Regions from separate parts of the Streptomyces sp. NRRL B-24572 genome, predicted to be linked through region 3. Evidence: riboswitches for the same ligand, from Rfam matches in the RefSeq annotation. Region 3 holds a riboswitch; each other region holds the start of a gene.
What was found. A riboswitch is a leader RNA that binds a small molecule or an ion and turns the genes downstream of it on or off. The one in region 3 is predicted to bind cobalamin.

Region 1 (6,875 bases), on a different contig from region 3:
GCCGGCCACAGCGGCAGCTCCGGAGCCTCCAGCGGGACGACCCCGGGGTGCAGTGCCTCCGGCGCGTACGCGTTCGCCCGGATCATCAGGACCGCGACCGCCGCCCCGGAGCCCGCGACCAGCCACGCCCGCGCGCCCCAGAGGTCGGGGCGGTAGCGCGTACGGACCGTCCGCCGCCCGCCGAGCCGCAGCCCGGCCATCGCCGCGACGAGCCCGGCGAGGAGGAGCGGGAGTCCGTATTCCGCGCCCTCCGCCGCCAACAGGCCGTACGAGCCCGCGCAGATGCCGAGGAGACCACCCAGGGTCAGGACGTTCGTGGTGCGGCGTACCGCCGCCGGGACCCGGGCCGTCCGTCCGTAGCCCCGCGCGTCCATCGACGCCGCCACCGCGATCGACCGTTCCAGCGCTCCCTCCAGGACCGGCAGCCCGATCTGGAGCACCGCCCGCACCCCGCCCGTGGGCCGGCCGCGCAGTCGGCGGGCGGTCCGCAGCCGGACCACGTCGGCGACCATGTTCGGCGCGAAGGTCATCGCCACGACGACGGCGACCCCGGCCTCGTACAGCGCCCCCGGCAGCGACTTGAGGAGTCGTGCCGGGTTGGCGAGCGCGTTCGCGGCGCCCACGCAGATCAGCAGGGTCGCCAGCTTCGCGCCGTCGTACAGCGCGAACACCAGCTGCTCGACCGTCACCCGGCCCCCGATCCGCACCCCCTGCGCCCAGTCCGGCAGCGGCACCTCGGGGAGGGTGAACAGCTCGTGCTCACCGGGGATCGGGGAGCCGAGGAGGAGGGAGAAGACCAGCCGCAGCGCCACGACGAACAGGCCCAGCTTCACGAACGCGCCGTACGAGCGGGCCCAGGGCGCGTCCGTACGCCGCGCCGCCACCACATAACCCGCCACCCCGACGAGCAGTCCGAGCAGCAGCGGGTTCGTGGTCCTGGACGCGGCGACGGCCAGGCCGAGCGCCCACAGCCACCACGCGCCCGCGTGCAGGGCGTTGGCCCGGCTCGCCTCGGGGGCCGTGAACACGCTCCGGGCCGACGCCGTGGACACGCTCCGGGCCGTACTCATCCGCGTCATCCGCGCCGGCGGGCCTTCCAGATCGCCGCCCCGCCCAGGGCCAGGACCGCCGCCCCGCCCGCGAGTACGCCGAAGGACGGGCCGCCGCCCTTCCCGTCCGGAGAGGCCGGAGCCGTCGGCGCCGGGGTCTTCTTCCCGGTCTCCTCGACCTGTTCGCCGCAGCCCTTCGCCGGGTACCCCGCGATCCCGCACAGCATGGCCGCGCTGTCGTACCGCAGCGGCTTCGCCACCGCCGCCAGCGCCTCCGCGCCCGTCGCGTCCTCGCGGACCTCCGCGCAGCCGACCTCGATCGGCTTCTTCGGCGGGGTCTCCCCGGGCGGCGCGTCCACCGGGCCGCCGAAGTCGACGACGACCGCGATCCGCTTCGTCCCGTCCTTCTTCTCCACGCCCCCGCAGATCCCCGGGAAGTCGGGGGCCACGGAGGGCCGGGAGGTGTCCTCCGTGCCGTTGCTGATCGCGAAGCGGAAGCCGAGGGCGTCGCCGTCCGCCGGCCGGGCGGTCGCCGGGCCCTGCGTGGCGTACGCCCAGGGCTTCCCGCCGTCGCTCTCCCAGAACGACCAGTAGCGGTAACCGGCCGCCTGTGCCGGAGCCGCCGCGGCCAGGGCCAGGAGCGCCCCCGCCGCGGCGCCCGCGGCCCGTATCCCCGTACGGCTCACTTCTTGCGGCCGCTCACGAGGAAGCCGATGCCGACGCCGACGACCATGCCGATGCCGATGATCCACCAGACGTCGAAGCCGGACTCCCCCTCGTCGCTGGTGGAGGAGGCGGAGGTGTCCGGGGCCTTGGGCGCGGGGCCGGTGGCGTTGAGCTGCTCGACCAGGTCCACCGTGCCGAACTCGCGCGGGTCGGTGTCCGTCGCACGGGCCGCCAGGATCAGCTGCGCGTACGCGGCCGGGCCGCCCTCCTTCGCCCAGGCGGCGGAGTTCTTCTCCAGCCACGCGAGCGCCGGTTCGGCCTCCTTCGCGGCGCCGGCGGCGGCGAGCGCGACGACGGCGTCGGCGGTGTTGCCGACGTCGGGCTGCTCGGTGGTGTCGGTGGCGCCGGGCATCGGCGGCAGGGCGAGGTGGCCGGTCTTCGCGAGGGCCTTCGAGAGGTACGAGGCGCCGTTCAGCGCGGCCCGCTCGACGGTCGGCTTCGACAGGTCGGTGCAGGTCGGCGGCTGCTCGGGGGAGGCCTTGGTGGCGACGACGCTCTTGCCGAGCCCGGCGAGGGTGGCCGCCGCGGTGGCGTCGGCGTTGGCGAGGAGCTTGCCGGTCTTGTCCGGCTGGTACGCGAACGCCCCTGCGCCGTCCTTGTCGGAGCAGGGCAGGGCGAAGGAGAGGAGCGCGTCGTACGGGGTGCGGCCCTCGGCGGAGGTGAACTGGCCGGGCCGCACACCGATCGCGGCGAGCGCGCCGACGACGACCGACGTGGAGTTGGCGTCGCTCGCGCCGCCGACGCCGTAGCCCCAGCCGCCGTCCTTGTTCTGCACGGTCCGCAGCCAGTCGGAGCCGGCCTTGACGGCCTTGTCGATCTTCTCCGGGGCGGCGGACTGACGGCGCACGGCGCGGAGCGCCTGGACGGCGACGGCGGTGGCGTTGGTGTCCCGCATCGTCTTCGCGTCGCAGGCCTTCGTCACGTCCGCGCGGTACGAGGCGAACGAGCCGTCGGCGCACTGCTGGCCCAGGAGCCAGTCCACGGCCCGGTCGGCGGGCTGGTAGCCGGTGCCGCGCTGGGCGAGGAAGGCGAGCGACTGCCGCCAGACACCGTCGTACGTCGGGTCCTTCGTGCCGTACAGGCCGGGCACGGGGGTGCCGACGGAGGGCGACGGCGAGGGCGCGGCGGAGGCCGCCCCGGCGGCGGTGCCGAGCACGACTGCGGCGGCGGCGAGCGCGGCGGCGCCGCGGCGGACGGTGTTCATGGGGCCCTCTCCTGCGGCCGGGCACCGGCACGCCTCGGGGGCACCAGGCTCCGGCTCCGTATTCCTCGACGGTGCCGGCGGTCATGTCCCGGGCGGGGCATTCCGACTCACCGCTCCCCGAGGAGCGGCTCACGGCTGCGCGGTCAGTGCCGGATTTTCACCGGCTTCCCCCCGTACGGGCATGATGACGACCCGCTCACTCTACCGGCCCGTACGCCCGCCGCCCCGGGGGTGCGAGGCGCCTCACACCCGGCCGGAAGCGGGTCCGCCGATCGTCTGCCGGGAGAGTGATCGCTGTGCCATGCTGGCGCCGCCACGACGACATGCCGACGGCGTCTTCACGGGGGTGCGGAATGCGGGCGTTGACCGGGAGCGACCCGCGGGGGATCGGTCCCTACCGGCTCCTCTACCGGTTGGGCGAGGGCGGCATGGGCCGCGTCTACCTGGGCCGTTCGCGGGGCGGCCGAACGGTCGCGCTCAAGGTGGTGCACGGCGCGCTCACCGGCGACCCGGGCTTCCGCACGCGCTTCGCCCGTGAGGTGCGGGCCGCCCAGTCCTTACGCGGCGCCGGCACGGTCCCGGTCCTCGACGCCGACCCCGACGCCGAGGTGCCCTGGCTAGCCACCGCGTACGTGCCCGGTCCTGCGCTCTCCGAGGCGGTCCTGGCGCACGGACCGCTCCCCGAACCGGCCCTCTGGCGGCTGCTCTCCGGCCTCGCGCACGCCCTCGACGGCGTGCACCGGGCGGGGCTCGTGCACCGGGACGTCAAACCGTCCAACGTGCTGCTCTCGTCGTCCGGACCGCTGCTCATCGACTTCGGCATCGCGCGCTCCGCCGACGAGACGGCCCTGACGGGGACGGGTCTGGTCGTCGGCTCGCCCGGTTTCATGTCGCCGGAGCAGGCGGAGGGGCGGACGGTCGGGCCCGCCGCGGACCTCTTCTCGCTCGGCGCGGTCCTCGCGTTCGCGGCGACCGGGCGCGGGCCCTTCGGCGGCGGCTCGGTGGCGGAGCTGCTCTACCGCCTCGTCCACCACGAGCCCGACCTCGCCGGGGTCGAGGGGCCGCTCGCGGAGCTCGTACGGCGCTGCCTGGCCAAGCGGCCGGAGGACCGCCCGCCGGTGGCCGAACTCGCCGCGACCGCGGACGCCCACCGGGAGGAGTCGGGGAGCTGGCTGCCGGCGCCGGTGGTCGCGGCCATCGCGCAGAAGGCGGAGGAACTGCTCAACGCGGAGGCGGAGTTCGAGCCCGAGCCGGAGCGGGAGCCTGCGTCGGCGCCTCCAGCGGGCAGGGGACGGGGAACGGAGCCCGAGCCCGATCCGGAGCCCCGGCCGGGCGCGGCGGAGACCGCCGCCGACCCGGGGCCGGCCGCCGTCACCGTCGCCCAGCCGCGCACCGGGCCGCCCCGGACGGCCGTCCTGCCCGCGCCGGAGCCCGCCCCGAAGCCGGTCCGGGCGCGCGCCACGGGGCCGTCCGCGCCGACGCCCGCCCGGTCCTCCGCGCCTGCGCCCGCCCGGCCGTCCGCGTCCGCGCCCGCCCGGTCCTCCGCCGTACCGCGTGCCCGCGCCGCCACCCGCGGGCCGGCCGTCGGGGCGCGGGCCCGGGCCTCCTCGACGGGGACGGGGGTGCCGTCCGCGCGGGAGCGTGCCGTGCGGACGCTGACCACGGGTCTGGGGAGGCCGGTCCTCGGGCTGTTCTACCTGGTGCCGATGGTGGTCTTCCTCGTGGGCGGGGTCGACCTCATGGACAAGGCGGTGGCGTACCCCTCGGTCTCCGACCAGGCGCAGGGCCCCTACCAGTGGGCGATGGACGACTGGTGGCGCGTCCCCGCGACCCTCCTCCTGATCGCCGCGATGGTCGGACTCCAGGGCTACCGGGGGCGGCTGCTCACGGTCCCGCCCGGCCGGGTCCGGCTGTGGTCGGTCGGGATCGCCCTGTACTGGATCGCGCTGATCGCCGTACTGACCCTGCACGTCCTCTGGTTCCTCTTCGTCCACAACGGTTACGACTACTACGAGCACGGCGGGCAGCACTGGTTGTGGTGGGTGGCGGGCCCGTCGATGCTGCTCGGCGGCGGCATCTCCCCGCTGGTCCTGGTCATGTCCCTCATCCGCCTGTTCAAGGCCTGAGGCGGGGACTCACACCGCGACGTACGCGACCGGGTCCGTGCCCGCCACCGGCTCCGCGCGGCCGAGCTTCACCAGGCGGCGGAGGTGGGCCTCGGCCTCGCTGACGGCGATGTTGCGGGAGCCGTAAGGGATCTGGTCCCAGGGGCGGTTCCACTCCATGCGCTCCGCGAGCTGCCACGGTGTGAGCGGGGTGGCGAGGAGGCCGAGGAGGCCGGTGAGGCGTTCCTCGTGGTGGTCGAGGAGTTCGCGCACCCGGCCGGCGGCGTCGGTGAAGGCGTACTGGTGGGCGGGGAGGACCTCGGCGACCCCGAGGCGGCCGATCCGTTCGAGGGAGTCGAGGTAGTCGCCGAGGGGGTCCGTCTCCGTGGCCTCGTCGGGGTCCTCGTACAGGCCGATGTGCGGGGAGATCCCGGGCAGCAGGTGGTCGCCGGAGAAGAGCCGGCCGTGGCCGGGCAGCCGGGAGGGGTGCTCCTCCTCCAGGTGGAGGCAGACGTGCCCGGGGGTGTGGCCGGGAGTCCAGATCGCGCGCAACCGCCGCCCGGCCAGGTCGAGGAGTTCGCCGGGGACGATCTCGCGGTCGGGGAGGGCCGAGCGGAGACCGGGCAGGGTCCGCATCCTGCCTGCGGCGCGGGCGGCCCGCAGCGGGGCGATGTGGTCCTCGGGGGCGCCGACGGCGGCGAGTTTGCGGGCGAGGTAGTCGAACCAGGTGCCGGGTTCGGACGCGCGGGTGCGGCGGACGACGGCCGTGTCGGCGGCGTGCATGGCGATCCAGGCCCCGGACTCCTCGCGGACCCGGCCGGAGAGTCCGTGGTGGTCGGGGTGGTGGTGGGTGATGACGACCCCGTGGACCTCCGTGACGGAGAGGCCCAGGGCGCCCAGACCGCCGGTGAGTTCGGTCCAGGAGGCCGGGTCGTCCCAGCCCGTGTCGACGAGGACCGGGCCGCGGTCGGTGTCGAGGACGTGGACCAAAGTGTGGCCCAGTGGATTGTCCGGGATGGGCACCCGCAGGGACCAGACGCCTCCGCCGTGCTCGGTCACCTGGGGCACCTGTGTCATGAGCGTCCTCGTCTCTGCGTACCGGTACGACCATTGCCCACCATAACTAGAACTGACTGTTCGTCAGAAGAGCCTGCGGGGCGGAGACTTTTCCCCGCCGCTGACCTGCAATCGAGTCGTCACGATCGGTTGTTGTCGGTCGACGTCGGCCCCCCTCGTGCGGCCCACGCGCGGCCCGACTGAGAGGGGGCTGAACCCTGCTCCTGCGCACTGGGCGAGGGTGTGCCCGACGACCGCGCCGCACGGGTCGCCGATGGCCGCCGCCGAGCAGTGGCCCGACCCGTGGTTCGAGCGCCGGGAGCCCGCCGCGCCCGCCGGCTGAGGACTATGGACCGTCAGGAGCCGTGCGCCATAGGCCGGTTGGGGTCGAGGCGCTCTTGCGGACTGGTCTTACGCTGGAGGCATGGCCATCGATCCCTTGTTGAGACAAGGCCCCGACTCGACGGATCTGGTCCTGCGCGCGGGGCCGGCCGGGCGGGTGTGGAACGTGCTGATGTCGGTGGGGCCGGCGCTGTTCGTTCCGCTCGCCTTGGGTGTGCCGACCCTGGTCGTCGCCCTCTGGATGGCGCTGGCCGGGGCGCGGGCGTCGACCGTGTTCGTGGTGGTGGGGGTGATCGCCGGGCTGGAGTACCTGATCGGCTGGCCGGCGATGGCCTTTTCCCGGGCCCGGGACATCCTGCGGATGGAGTTCGCGCCGGCCGAGGCGCCCGCGTC
Region 2 (6,875 bases), on a different contig from region 3:
GGGTGCAGGACGCCCCGGGCGGTGCGGGTCTTGTCCCAGGCGGGGAGCGGGCCGCTGCGCTCGGCGAGGTCGGCGGACGCCTCGTACGCCGCCAGCATGATCCGCTCGGCGATCTTCGTCGACAGGGCGCGCGCCTCGGCCGAGTCGAACGGCAGCTTCAGCTGGAAGAAGACGTCCTGGAGGCCCATCGCGCCCAGGCCGACCGGACGCCACTTGGCGTTGGAGCGGCCCGCCTGCTCGGTCGGGTAGAAGTTGATGTCGACGACCCGGTCGAGGAAGGTGACGGCCGTGCGGACGGTCTCGTCCAGGCGCTCCCAGTCGATGTCCGAACCGACGACGAACGCGCCGAGGTTGACCGAGCCGAGGTTGCAGACGGCCGTCTCGCCGTCGTTGGTGACCTCGATGATCTCGGTGCAGAGGTTGGAGGAGTGGACGACCGTGCCCGGCTCGGCCGTCTGGTTCGCGGTCCGGTTGGAGGCGTCCTTGAAGGTCATCCAGCCGTTGCCGGTCTGCGCGAGGGTCCGCATCATCCGGCCGTACAGGTCGCGGGCCGGCATGGTCTTGCGGGCCAGGCCCGCCGCCTCGGCCTTGCGGTAGGCGGCGTCGAACTCCTCGCCGTACAGGTCGACGAGCTCGGGCACGTCCGACGGGGAGAAGAGCGACCACTCGGCGTCGGCGTTGACGCGGCGCATGAACTCGTCCGGGATCCAGTGCGCCAGGTTCAGGTTGTGCGTACGGCGGGCGTCCTCGCCGGTGTTGTCGCGGAGCTCCAGGAACTCCTCGATGTCCGCGTGCCAGGTCTCCAGGTAGACGGCGGCGGCGCCCTTGCGGCGGCCGCCCTGGTTCACGGCGGCGACGGAGGCGTCGAGGGTCTTCAGGAACGGCACGATGCCGTTGGAGTGGCCGTTGGTGCCGCGGATCAGCGAACCGCGGGCGCGGATGCGGGAGTACGAGAGGCCGATGCCGCCCGCGTGCTTCGAGAGGCGCGCGACCTGGTGGTAGCGGTCGTAGATGGAGTCCAGCTCGTCCTGCGGGGAGTCCAGGAGGTAGCAGGAGGACATCTGCGGGTGGCGGGTGCCGGAGTTGAAGAGCGTGGGGGAGGACGGGAGGTAGTCCAGACGGCTCATCAGGCCGTACAGCGCGGCCACCTCGTCGAGCGCGCGGACCGAGTCGTCCTCGGCGAGGCCGCAGGCGACGCGCAGCATGAAGTGCTGCGGGGTCTCGATGACCTTGCGGGTGATCGGGTGGCGCAGCAGGTAGCGCGAGTAGAGGGTGCGCAGACCGAAGTAGCCGAAGCGGTCGTCGCCGGCCGGGTCGATCGTCGCGTCGAGCCGCTCGGCGTGCTGGGCGACGAACTCGGCGGTGCGGTCGGCGATGAGCTCCTCGCGGTGACCGACGGCGACGGAGGCCGAGAAGGAGACGGCGCCCTGGCCTGCGGCCTCGTCGGCGATGGTGATGGTGAGGAGCCGGGCGGCGAGCCGGGAGTACGCGGGGTCCTCGGCGATCAGGCCGGCGGCCGCCTCGGTGGCCAGCTCGCGCAGCTCCGCCTCGTCCGACGTGGCGCTGCGGCCGCGGAGGGCGGCGGCGGCGACCTTGCCGGGGTCGGTGTCCGGGAGGTCGGCGGTGAGATCGGTCAGGGTCCGCAGGAGTACGGTCCCGGGGCCGTCGGTCTCGATCGCTGCGGCCGGATCGGCGGGCGCGATGGTCACGTGGGGGCTCTCCCTCGCTCGGCTCGGGGCCTCGGGCGGGAAGGCGGGCAGGCGGGCACCCCGTACGCGCGGGCGCGCCGCGTCCACCGACCCAACTCCGCGAGGCCCGGACGTCTGTGGCACCCGGAACGGACGGACCGGGCGCGCTGCCGGCAGGTCTTCGGACTCACTCCGTACGAAGCACGAAACCGCACGAAGCACACCGTTGCGGGACAGTTCCGGATTCGCGCCGGATTCCCCTGCGTCGACAGCGAGGACGAGCATACATGTGGGGGGCGCCGCTCTTGGCACCCCCCACATGTTGTGTCGGTCCCGGGAGTTACAACTCCAGGGCGTACGTGCGCAGCGAGTGATCGGGGATCGGCTCCCAGTCCCGCTCGGGGGTGCGGACGAAGCCGAGCCGCTCGTAGATCCGGTGCGCGGAGACCATCAGATCGGCCGTGGAGAGCACCAGGCGCGTACAGCCGGGGAGGGCTCGCGCCCGGTCCACGCAGGCGCGTACGAGGGCCTCTCCGACGCCCCTGCCGCGGGCCGCCGGCGCGACGACGAGCATCCGGAACTCGGCCTCGCCGGGGACGGCGATGTCCGCCCAGGTGGTGCCGCCCTCCGCGAAGGTCACCCCGCCGATGATCCCGCCGTCGGCGTCGACGGCGACGAGCACCTCGCTCTCGCGCGCCCGCCGGGCCGTGTCGCGGAGCACGGCCAGGTAGAAGTCGTCCTCGCCGTGCAGCAGCAGCCCGTCATTCAGATAGGTGAACCCGGTGAGGTCGCCGAGCTCCTCGTACTCCTCGGGCCGTACCGCCCTGATCGTGAAGTCCATGGGCTCCAGTCTGCCGCGCGCGGTCATGCGCAGGGGCCCGGGTTCTCCTGGTGAGATCCCGGGCCCCTGCGGCGCGTTCTTCCGGTCAGTGCGCTCCGGCGCCGACCGTCGGCAGGTCGCGGACACCGGCGTCGCCCGCGTCCGCCGTGTAGTCCTCGGGGGAGGTCTCGTCGACGCCCTCGGGGGCCTTGACGGCCTTGAGGACGAAGGTCAGGACGACCGTGACGAGGACGTTGAGCACGAAGGCGGTGAGGCCGATGTAGCCGATCTCGCCGATGCCGGGGATCTCGGCCGCGGAGCCGCCGAAGTGCTTCTGGGTCGGGCTGGCGACGCCGTACGCGGCGGCCGTGCCGTAGACCATGCCGACGGCCCAGCCGGCGAGCAGCGCCCAGCGGTGGAACCAGCGGGTGAAGAGACCGCCGACGAGCGCCGGGAAGGTCTGCAGGATCCAGATGCCGCCGAGCAGCTGGAAGTTGATCGCGACCGTCTTGTCCATGGTGAGGACGAAGACGAGGGCGCCGACCTTCACCAGGAGGGAGACCAGCTTGGAGACCTTGGTCTCCTGGGCCGGGGTGGCGTCCTTCCTGATGAAGTCCTTGTAGATGTTGCGGGTGAAGAGGTTGGCCGCGGCGATCGACATGATCGCGGCGGGGACGAGCGCGCCGATGCCGATCGCGGCGAACGCGACGCCCGCGAACCAGTCCGGGAACATGGTCTCGAAGAGCTGCGGGATGGCGAGCTGGCCGTTCGTCACCTTCACGTCGGCGGCGATCGCCATGAAGCCGAGCAGCGCGAGCAGGCCCAGCATCAGCGAGTACAGCGGCAGGATCGTGGTGTTGCGGCGGATCACGTTGCGGCTCCTGGAGGAGAGCGTCGCCGTGATGGAGTGCGGGTACATGAAGAGCGCGAGCGCCGAGCCGAGCGCGAGCGTCGCGTACGTCCACTGGCCGGCCTCGCCGGGCACGAGCGCGCCCTTCGGCTTGCCGGTGGCCGGGTTGATCGTCTTGTACGCCTCGGCCGCCTTGCCGAAGATCTCGTCGAAGCCGCCCAGCTTGATCGGGATGTAGATGATCGCCACCGCGATGACGATGTAGATCAGGGTGTCCTTGACGAAGGCGATGAGCGCGGGGGCGCGCAGGCCGGACGAGTAGGTGTACGCGGCCAGGACGCCGAAGGCGATGAGCAGCGGCAGGTCCTTCACGAACCAGTTGGTGTTCTCGCCGCCGCCGACGCCCATCACGTCCAGGACGGCCTGGATGCCGACGAGCTGGAGCGCGATGTACGGCATGGTGGCGAGGATGCCGGTGACGGCCACCGCGAGCGACAGGCCCTTGGAACCGAAGCGGCCGCGCACGAAGTCCGAGGTGGTGACGTACCCGTGCTTGTGCGAGACCGACCAGAGGCGCGGCAGGAAGGTGAAGATCAGCGGGTACACGAGGATCGTGTACGGGACGGCGAAGAAGCCGGCCGCGCCCGCCGCGTAGATGGCCGCGGGGACGGCGACGAAGGTGTACGCCGTGTAGAGGTCGCCGCCGAGCAGGAACCAGGTCACCCAGGTGCCGAACGATCTGCCGCCCAGGCCCCATTCGTCGAGGCTGTGTTCGTTCTCGGCCTTGCGCCAGCGCGCGGCGAGGAAGCCCATGACCGTGACGGCCAGGAAGAAGAAGACGAAGACGCCGAGCGCCACGCCGTTCACGCCGTCCTTCATCGCGCGTCACCTCCCTTGCGGGCGCGCTGGTCCCGCTGCCACAGCTTGTACGCGATCATGGTGAGGGCCGTGGAGATCAGCACCCAGAGCATCTGGTACCAGTAGAAGAACGGGATGCCGGCGAAGAGCGGTTCGACCTTCGCGTACGAGCTCACCCAGAGCATCGCCACGAACGGGGCGAACAGGCAGAGCGCGATCACCACCCGCAGGGGTGTGATGGTCGGTTGTTTCCCTTGTGTCACATCTGACGCATCTGGCATGGCGATTCCGTCCCCTCGCTGATCACCTCGGTAATGCTGGGGAAATCTAGGGGACTGCTCCGTCGCTGGGAACCCCTGTCCGCATAACGGAAGCGATTCTTCGGGATCGGCGTGAACCCGTCGTCAGAGCCAGCCTTCTTTCGCCGCCCGTACGCCCGCCTCGAAACGGCTGCGCGCGCCCAGGCGGTTCATCAGCTCCGAGCTCATCCGGCGGACGGTCCGCAGGGAGACGCCGAGCCGTCGGGCCGCGATGTCGTCGGTGCAGCCGATGCCGAGGAGCATCAGCAACTCCCGCTCCTGCGGGGAGAGGTCGTGCGCGTCGCGGCGCGGGGTCTCGCCGAAGGGGGTGCCGGCGTCCCAGAGCCGGTCGAAGAGCACCGCGAGCGCGTGGACCAGGCCGGGGCTGCGCACTTCGAGGGCGCCCGCGCGCCCGTCCTCCGGGTCGACGGGGACGAGCGCGGCCTCGCGGTCGACGACCACCATGAGCATCGGGACGACGGGGACGGTCCGCGCCTCGCCGCCGAGCCCGCAGTACCAGCGCACGTAGTCGACGGTCGGCGGGTCGTTGCGGAAACTTTCCTGGTAGATCGAGCGGATCTTCACCCCGCGTTCCAGGGCGAGCCGGTCGAGCGGCTGGCTCGCGTCCATCGTGTCGGGGAGCTGGGCGCCGCCGGGCAGAAGCGAGAGGCACTCGGCGCGGGCGTTCGCGGCCAGGTCCTCCAGGCGTTCGCGGACCTTGTCGAGTCCGGTGATGCGGTCCACGAGGTCGTGCCGGGCGGCCGGTCCGGGGTGGTCGGCGTACGAGGCGAGGAAGCCGGCCGCCGCCCGGCCGGCCTGCTCGAACCGGCTTCTGTGCCTGCCCAGTTCGGCCTCGGCGCGGGAGAGCAGGAACGAGAAGCCGACGTCCGGGGTGAGGGCTTCGGCCCTGCCGGACGAGTCGTCCACGAGGACGAGCTTGAGGTCCGCGAGCCGGGCGAGCGCCTCGCGGACCTCCGGTTCGGGGCGGCCGAGGCGGGCCGCCACGTCCGTCACGCCGTACTCGGGCCGCTCCAGGAGCAGGCGGTAGACGGCCTCCGCCGACTCCTCCACGCCGAGCGCCTCCAGCATCGCCTGTCTCCCCCTCGTGATCGCGATCGTCGATGCTAGAGGGGAGGAGCGGTCTAGGTCTAGACCAATCGTGGGTCAACTCCGCGATCCGAGGCGGGCGGACGAGGCGGATGGGCGAGGTGGGCGGACGAGGCGGATGGGCGAGGTGGGCGGACGAGGCGGGTGGACGCGTCAGCCCGCCTCGTCCAGCCGCTTCCTCAGCTCCGCGTCCAGGGTCAGCCCCACCGCGCCGAGCGTCTCGTCCAGCTGCGCCGGCGAACTCGCCCCGATCACCGGCAGGACCGGCAGCTCCCCGCCCAGCGCCCAGGCGAGCACCGCCTGGCCGGCGGTCACCCCGAGCTCCGTCGCCACCTCGGCGAGCACCTTCAGGCGCCGCTCGGAACCCGCGTGCCGGTACTGCTCCGGGACCTCCTTGCCCGGATCGGTGTACGCCCCCGTCAGCTGGGTCGTGTACGCGGTGAACGTCAGCTCCGGCCGCGTCCCCAGATAGTCGAGCAGCTCCTCCGAGGCGTGCGGGTTCACTCCGAACTCCGCCCCGGGGCGCGGCCGCAGATAGGTGTACCGCTGCTGCACGGCCGCGTAGTCCGGCACGCCGGCGGCGGCCGCCGCGCCCCGCGACTCCTCGATCCGCCAGGCCGCGAAGTTCGAGCAGCCGGCCCGGCCGATCTTCCCGGCGTCCACCAGCTCGCCGAAGGCGCCCATGGTCTCCGCGACCGGGGTCGACCGGTCGTCGATGTGCGCGTAGTACAGGTCGATCCGGTCCGTGCCCAGGTTCCGCAGGCTCTCCTCCACCTGGCGGCGGATCACCGGCGCCGAGAGGCCCTCCGCGCACTCCGGCCAGGCCGAGCCCGGCGGGTCCGGCAGCGCGCCGACCTTGGTGGCGAGCACCATCTCGTCCCGTACGCCCCGGCTGCGCAGCCACCGGCCGATGAGCAGCTCGCTCTCGGCGCCGGTCGCGCCCGGCTCCCAGAAGGCGTACGTGTTCGCGGTGTCGATGAAGGTGCCGCCGGCCTCGTGGAAGCGGTCGAGGACGGCGAAGGCCGCGGCCTCGTCGATCCGGGTGCCGAACGGCAGGGTGCCCAGGCACAGCGTGGACACGCGCGGGCCCTCGGGGCCGCCCAGGGTCGTGTACTCCATGGCTCTTCCTCTTTCTCGCCGGGGGTCGGAAGCCGTCCCAGACTCGCCCGGCCCGGGGTGCCCTGTCAGCGGTCACCGGTCGGCGCGAACCGCGTGGCCGGTTCGGGCCTGCGTCCGACACCGGTCGCCGTGCG
Region 3 (6,875 bases):
CGGTCCGGGTTTCGACATCCTCGTCAACAACGCGGCGGCGAGCGGCTCGGGCCGGATCCACGAGCTGACCACCGAGACCTTCGACCGGCTCTTCGCGATCAACGTCAAGGCCCCGCTCTTCCTCATCCAGCGGGGCCTGGACCGCCTGAGCGACGGAGGCAGGATCGTCAACGTCTCCTCGGCGGCGACGAAGCGCGCCTTCCCCGAGTCCGTCACCTACGTGATGACCAAGGGGGCCGTCGACACGATGACCCCGACCCTCGCCAAGGAGCTGGCGTCCCGGGGGATCACGGTGAACGCCGTGGCCCCCGGCTATGTCGCGACGGACATGAACGCGCATCGCCGCACGACGCCGGAGGAGAGCGCCGCCCTCGCGGCGCACTCTGCCCTCGACCGGCTCGGGACGCCGGCCGAGGTCGCGGACGTGGTCGCCTTCCTCGTCTCCGAGGACGCGCGCTGGATCACGGGTCACTGCGTGGACGTGTCGGGCGGCTACAAGCTCTGACTTCCCGCGGGTTCGAGTCCGGCGAGCGACTCGGGGCCCGCCAGCATCGGCAGCAGCGTGCGCCACAGTCCCGTGACGGTCTTGGGGGACAGCCAATCGCCGTTGTCCCGGCAGAGGGCCTCCAGACCGATCGTCGCGGCCACGATCGTACGGGCGAGGTCCTGCCGGCGCCCGGTGCCGGCGGCGAGCAGGCCCTCGTCGGCGGCTTCCGCGAGCCGCTGCTGCACACAGCTCTGCCACTCCTGGCGCAGATTGAGCTCCGTACCGGTGTCATTGGCGCAGCTGAGGCGGAACCCGGCGCGGACGACGACGTCGTCGCGGAGCAGGCGGGCGAGCGCGTGCGAGGTGTCGGCGAGGTTCTGCAGGGCGTTCGACCGGTGTGCGTACACGATCCGGGCGGTGCGGCGCAGGACGGTGGAGGCCTCGCACTCGACGGCGTCGGCGACCGCCTCCTTGTTCTCGAAGTGGAAGTGGAGCGCGCCGGGGCTCACGCCCGCTCCCGCGCTGATCGCGGACAGTGTGGCCAGGGCGTATCCATGCTGCTCGAACTCCCTGGCCGCCGACCTGATGAGCGCGTCGCGGGTCCGCGCGGCCCGCTCTTGTTTGGTCACCAACGGCTCCAGCAGCACCCACTCGACGACATCAAACCGACTGATCGGTATTGTACGAGCTTTTGGCGGGGCTCCAGGGTGCTTCGGGGGTAAACCATCCCCTGGGGGGAAAGGTCAGCCGGTCGTCGTCCCGTACCGGGCGAGCAGGCGGGTCCGGCGGGACGGCTGGAGGTTCGCGCGGGTCACGTCCCCGTCGTAATGGGCGACGACCCGGGGATCCATGACGCGGCGCCAGAGCGGGGGCACGTACGCGAGGACGATCATCCCCGCGTACCCCGTCGGCATCTCGGGGGCCTCGTCGAAGTGGCGCAGCGACTGGTAGCGCCGGGTGGGGTTCGCGTGGTGGTCGCTGTGCCGCTGGAGGTGGTAGAGGAAGACGTTCGAGGCGACGTTGTCGCTGTTCCAGCTGTGGCGCGGGGCGCAGCGCTCGTACCGGCCGCTCGCGGTGCGCTCCCGCTTGAGGCCGTAGTGCTCGGTGTAGTTGATGACTTCGAGCAGGCAGAAGCCGAAGACCGCCTGGATCGCGAGGTACGGCAGGACCCCCGGGCCGAAGACGAGCGCGAGCCCCGTGAAGAGCACGAACGACAGCGCCCAGGAGCCGAGGACCGTGTTGCGCGGGCTCCACACCGACCGGCCCCGGCGGCCCAGCCTGCGCCTCTCCAGGCGCCAGGCCGAGGTGAGGCTGCCGAGGACGGTCCGGGGCAGGAAGCGCCAGAAGCTCTCGCCGAGCCGGGCGCTCGCCGGGTCCTCGGGGGTGGCGACGCGGATGTGGTGGCCGTGGTTGTGCTCGACGTAGAAGTGGCCGTACCAGGTCTGGGCGAGCGCGATCCGGGAGAGCCTGCGCTCCAGGGCCTCCGTCTTGTGCCCCAGCTCGTGGGCGGTGTTGATGGCGATGCCGGCGACCCCGCCGAGGGTGAACGTCAGCCCGATCCGGTCGACGAGGGCGAGGTCGCCCCGGGTGATCAGCCAGCAGCCGAGGACGAGACCGGCGTACTGGACGGGGAGGTAGAGGTAGGTGCACCACCGGTAGTAGCGGTCCTGTTCCAGGTGCGCGATCGCGCTGTCCGGCGGGTTGGCGGAGTCCTTGCCTATGAGGTGGTCGACGAGCGGGAAGATCACGTACAGGACGAGGATCCCGGTCCACCAGAAGACGCGGAGCCCGGTGGCGTTCACCAGTCCCCAGGAGAGGAAGGGGAAGGCCGGGATGAGCAGGCCGAACAGCCAGAGCCAGCGCTTGGGGTCGCGCCAGGTGGCGGGGGCGTCGGGGGAGTCGCTGTGCAGGGCCAAGACCGGCTCCTCGGGGAGGTGGACGCGGCGGGTGGACACTTTCCATGACTACTGTCCAGTTCATAGACGGATTCCCATGAGAACGTCAATGCTTTGGACAGTGCCCCGTGGATAAAGTGGGGGCACGATGACACGTTTCCGCGAGAGTGTTCGGTCCCTCCTGCGAGAGCAGGTGCTCGACGCCGCCTACCGGCTCGTCGCCGCCGACGGCTGGGGCGTGCTGCGCATGGCCGGCATCGCGCGGGCCGCCGGCATCAGCCGCCAGACGCTCTACAACGAGTTCGGCTCGAAGGAGGCCATCGGCAACGCCCTGATCCAGCGTGAGCTGGAGGGCTTCCTGCTCGGCATACAGCGTGAACTCGACGCCCACCGGGGTGAGTTGGAGGCGGCGGCCGTCGCGGGCGTGGGCTACACGCTCCAGCAGGCCGTGGACAACCCCCTCATCAAGAGCGTCCTGCTCGCGGCGCGCGGCGGCGAGGACGACCTCCTCGCCTACCTCACCACCCGCCCGGAGCCGGTCTTCGGCACGGCGATGGCGATGCTCGACGCGTACGCGATCGAGGCCTGGCCCGATGTCGACGAGGAGTCCCGGGGGCTCGCCGTCGAGACGATCGTGCGGCTCACCGTCAGCCACATCGTCCAGCCGGTGGCCTCGCCGGAGGAGTCGGCGCGGCGCATCGCCAGGATCACGGCGCGGATCGCGTACCCGGGCGGTGTCCGGCCCGATGGGTGCGGCGAGGCCCGCTGACGGACACGGGGGATCTCCGGCAGCGGGCCTCTGTTGAATATTGTACGAGATCATCCGGGGTGGTCCGCCCGGACGGCGGCGCTGGTCCTCCCGGGTCCTCCCGGACGACGGCGGTGGCGAAGGACGGGCGGGCGGGGTACATGTCCCCTGAGGCGCGGACACCCTCGACCGCGTCGCCAGAGCCGACGAGGAGGCCGCCGTGGAAGGCAGAAGCATCGGATTCGTGCAGTCCTTCAACCGTCTCGGCGGGTACGGCTTCGTCGTCCCCGTGGGCTCCGAGGAGCAGGTGTACTTCAGCGCCGAGGACATCGAGGGCAAGGAGCGGACGGTCTCCGAGGGGCAGCAGGTCTCCTTCGTCCTGGTCCTCGGCGAGGGCCGCTTCGAGGCCAAGGAGCTGCGCTTCTGACGCCGTCCGGGGCGCGGGGGCGCGGACCGGCGGTCTGCGGGCGAGGGCCGGCGGCCTGCGGGTGCGGACCGGCCGGGCTCCCGGGGTGCGATCACCGGCCGGTGGTACTGTGCCGAGGCCAGTCGCACCTTTGTACGCACCTGAACGGGTACGTGCACGGGTCAGGGAATCCGGTGCGAGACCGGAACTGACGCGCAGCGGTGAGGGCGACGGGCGGAGCATCGGCCACTGGGCGGCACGACGGGCCCGGGAAGGCGCTCCGTCCGGCTGACCCCGAGTCCGAAGACCTGCTGGCGGCCCCGGCGGCACGCCGCCGTCCGGGGAGCACCGTACGACAGGCTCCGCGCATGAGCCGTGGACGCAGAGGAAGTCCCCGTGCCGCTCGCACACCCCGTCCGCTCCGCCGTGCTCGCCCTGGCCGGCGTCCTGCTCCTCACCGCGGCGGTGACCGGCTGCGGGCCCTCCGGGGCTTCGGCGAAGGACGCCCCGGAGCGCGGCTACCCCGTCACCCTCGCCGACGACTGCGGACGGCCGGTCCGCGTCGACCGCGCCCCGCGCCGGGCCGTCGCCCTCGACCAGGGGGCGGCGGAGATCATGCTCTCCCTCGGCCTCGCCGACCGCATGGTGGGCACCGCCACCTGGACGGACCCGGTGCTCAAGGGACTTGAGGAGGAGAACGCGAAGGTCCCGCGCCTCGCCGACCGCTACCCCTTCTTCGAGAAGGTCCTCGACGCCGAACCCGACTTCGCGGCCGCCTCGTTCGCGTACACCCTCGGCAAGGGCGGGGTGGCGCCCCGCGAGCGCTTCGAGCAGCTCGGCGTCCCCACCTACCTCTCGCCGAGCGACTGCGTCGGCAAGGACAACAGCGGCGACGGCGACGGCGTCCGCACCCGCCCCCTCACCATGGAGACGGTCTACGGCGAGATCCGTGACCTGGCCCGGGTGTTCGCGGTCCCCGAGCGGGGCGAGAAGCTCGTCGCAGGGCTCAAGGCCCGGGTGGCGAAGGCCACGGCGGCGGCCGACTTCACCGACGCCACCGTCCTCTACTGGTACTCCGACGCCAAATCGCCCTACATGGCGGGCTGTTGCGGAGCGTCGGGGATCGTCACGAACGCGCTCGGCGCGAAGAACGTCTTCGACGACACGCGCGAGGAATGGCCCCAGATCAACTGGGAGACCGTCGCCGACCGCGATCCCGACGTCCTCGTGCTCGGCGATCTGACCCGCCGCGCGCAGTCCGCCGAGAGCGCCGCCAAGAAGATCGAGTTCCTGGAGTCCGACCCCGTCACCCGGAACATGACGGCCGTGAAGCACAAGCGGTACGTCCTGCTCAGCGGCCAGGCACTGAACCCCACGATCCGCACCGTCGAGGGCATCGAGAAGGTGGCGGCAGCGCTCCGCACGTACGGTCTCGCGAAGTGAGCGCGCCCCCTCTGGTAACCCGGCCGACCCGGCCGGTACGCGCCACGGCGCTCCTGTGGGCGGCGGCCGGCCTCGTCCTGCTCGCCCTGTCCGTGGCCGTGGCCATCACCATCGGCCCGGCCGACATCGGCGTCGGCGAGGTCGGGTCCGTCGTCGCCGCCCACCTCGGCGGCGGCGTCTCGGAACTCTCGCCGATCCGCGACGGGATCGTCTGGGACCTGCGGCTGCCCCGTACCCTCCTCGCCGCCGTCTGCGGCGCCGGCCTCGCCCTCTGCGGGGCGGTGATGCAGTCCCTCCTGCGCAACCCGCTCGCCGACCCCTTCGTCCTCGGCGTCTCCTCCGGCGCCTCGACCGGCGCGGTCGCCGTCGTCGTCCTCGGCATCGGCGGTGGCCTCCTCTCCGTCACCGGAGGGGCGTTCCTGGGGGCCGTGGTCTCCTTCGCGCTCGTCCTGCTGCTCAGCCACACCCTCGGCGGCTCGACGGACCGGGTCGTGCTCGCGGGCGTCGCCGCGATGCAGCTCTTCTCCGCGCTCACCTCCTTCGTCGTGATGACCGCCGCCGACGCGGAGACCACCCGGGGCGTGCTCTTCTGGCTGCTCGGCTCGCTCGCCGGGGCCGGCTGGAGCGACGTGTGGGTGTGCCTCGCCGTCCTCGCGGGGGCCCTGCTGGTCTGCGGCGGGTACGCGCGGACCCTGGACGCCTTCGCCTTCGGCGAGGAGGCCGCCGCCTCGCTCGGCGTCGCCGTCGCGCGGACCCGGCTCGTCCTGCTGTGCGTCACCGCCCTCCTGACGGCCGCCCTGGTCTCCGCCGCCGGCGCGATCGGCTTCGTCGGCCTCGTCCTGCCGCACGCCGCCCGGGCCCTCGCCGGCCCCGGGCACGCCCGGCTGCTGCCGGTCACCGCCCTGGCCGGAGCGGTGTTCCTCGTCTGGGCCGACACGCTCGCCCGCACGGTCCTCGACCCGCAGGAGGTGCCGGTGGGCGTGGTGACCTCGCTGATCGGCGTACCGGCCTTCGTCCTCGTCCTGTACCGCACCAGGAGCACGCGATGACCGAGACCGCCTCCGCCGACGCCGGACCCCGTGCCGGGCGCGGTGCCGGACTCCGTGCCGAGCGGGTCTCGCGCACGGCCGGCGGCACCCTCGTCCTCGACGGGGTCGGCATCACCCTCGCCCCCGGCACCGTCACCGGGCTGCTCGGACCCAACGGCTCGGGCAAGTCCACCCTCCTGCGCCTCCTCGCCGGCGTCCTCGCCCCCGACTCCGGCGTCGTCACCCTCGACGGCGACCCGCTCGCCGAGCTGGGCCGCCGCACCGTCGCCCGGCGCCTCGCCACGGTCGAGCAGCAGGCCGACACCCAGACCGACCTGACCGTCGCCGACGTCGTACGCCTCGGCCGCATCCCGCACCGCAGGGCCTGGACGCCGCCCACGGCGGCGGACGAGGCCGCCGTCCGCACCGCCCTCGAACGGACCGGGCTCACCGACCGCGCCCGGCAGCCCTGGCGCACCCTCTCCGGCGGCGAACGCCAGCGCGTCCAGATCGCCCGCGCCCTCGCCCAGGAACCGCGCGAACTCCTCCTCGACGAACCCACCAACCACCTCGACATCCAGCACCAGCTCGACCTCCTCGCCCTCGTCGCCGACCTCCGCCTCACCGCCGTCGTCGCCCTGCACGACCTCAACCTCGCGGCGATGTACTGCGACCGGCTCGTGGTCCTCGCCCGGGGCCGGGTGGTGGCGAGCGGCCCACCGGGCGAGGTCCTCACCGAGGAGCTCGTCGCCGAGGTCTACGGGGTCCGCAGCGCCGTGACCCGGCCGGGACCCGACGGGCGCCCGCACATCCGCTTCCTCGGTACGGTGGGCGCATGCCCGAGCCCGAGCCCGTAGGCCCCGCAGCC

Region 1: it holds a riboswitch for cobalamin, as region 3 does, so the genes downstream of both, CCN56_RS24375 (prenyltransferase/squalene oxidase repeat-containing protein) here and CCN56_RS21795 (ABC transporter substrate-binding protein) in region 3, are expected to answer to the same signal.
Region 2: it holds a riboswitch for cobalamin, as region 3 does, so the genes downstream of both, CCN56_RS14680 (ribonucleoside-diphosphate reductase subunit alpha) here and CCN56_RS21795 (ABC transporter substrate-binding protein) in region 3, are expected to answer to the same signal.

Annotation. Positions count from the first base shown of each region.
Region 1 is NZ_MWIG01000422.1:1,029-7,903, forward strand. It holds gene CCN56_RS24365 (energy-coupling factor transporter transmembrane component T) at 1-1,070, opposite strand, end outside; gene CCN56_RS24370 (SCO2322 family protein) at 1,076-1,735, opposite strand; gene CCN56_RS24375 (prenyltransferase/squalene oxidase repeat-containing protein) at 1,732-2,979, opposite strand; cobalamin riboswitch at 3,053-3,190, opposite strand; gene CCN56_RS45605 (protein kinase) at 3,342-5,105, shown strand; gene CCN56_RS24385 (MBL fold metallo-hydrolase) at 5,115-6,161, opposite strand; gene CCN56_RS24390 (hypothetical protein) at 6,565-6,875, shown strand, end outside.
Region 2 is NZ_MWIG01000236.1:4,972-11,846, forward strand. It holds gene CCN56_RS14680 (ribonucleoside-diphosphate reductase subunit alpha) at 1-1,709, opposite strand, end outside; cobalamin riboswitch at 1,843-1,986, opposite strand; gene CCN56_RS14685 (GNAT family N-acetyltransferase) at 2,029-2,529, opposite strand; gene mctP (monocarboxylate uptake permease MctP) at 2,615-4,237, opposite strand; gene CCN56_RS14695 (DUF3311 domain-containing protein) at 4,234-4,497, opposite strand; gene CCN56_RS14700 (helix-turn-helix transcriptional regulator) at 4,621-5,604, opposite strand; gene CCN56_RS14705 (aldo/keto reductase) at 5,776-6,741, opposite strand.
Region 3 is NZ_MWIG01000358.1:3,823-10,697, forward strand. It holds gene CCN56_RS21770 (SDR family NAD(P)-dependent oxidoreductase) at 1-505, shown strand, start outside; gene CCN56_RS21775 (ScbR family autoregulator-binding transcription factor) at 493-1,116, opposite strand; gene CCN56_RS21780 (alkane 1-monooxygenase) at 1,231-2,403, opposite strand; gene CCN56_RS21785 (TetR family transcriptional regulator) at 2,531-3,151, shown strand; gene CCN56_RS21790 (cold-shock protein) at 3,351-3,557, shown strand; cobalamin riboswitch at 3,721-3,846, shown strand; gene CCN56_RS21795 (ABC transporter substrate-binding protein) at 3,933-4,979, shown strand; gene CCN56_RS21800 (iron ABC transporter permease) at 4,991-6,028, shown strand; gene CCN56_RS21805 (ABC transporter ATP-binding protein) at 6,025-6,864, shown strand; gene CCN56_RS21810 (metalloregulator ArsR/SmtB family transcription factor) at 6,843-6,875, shown strand, end outside.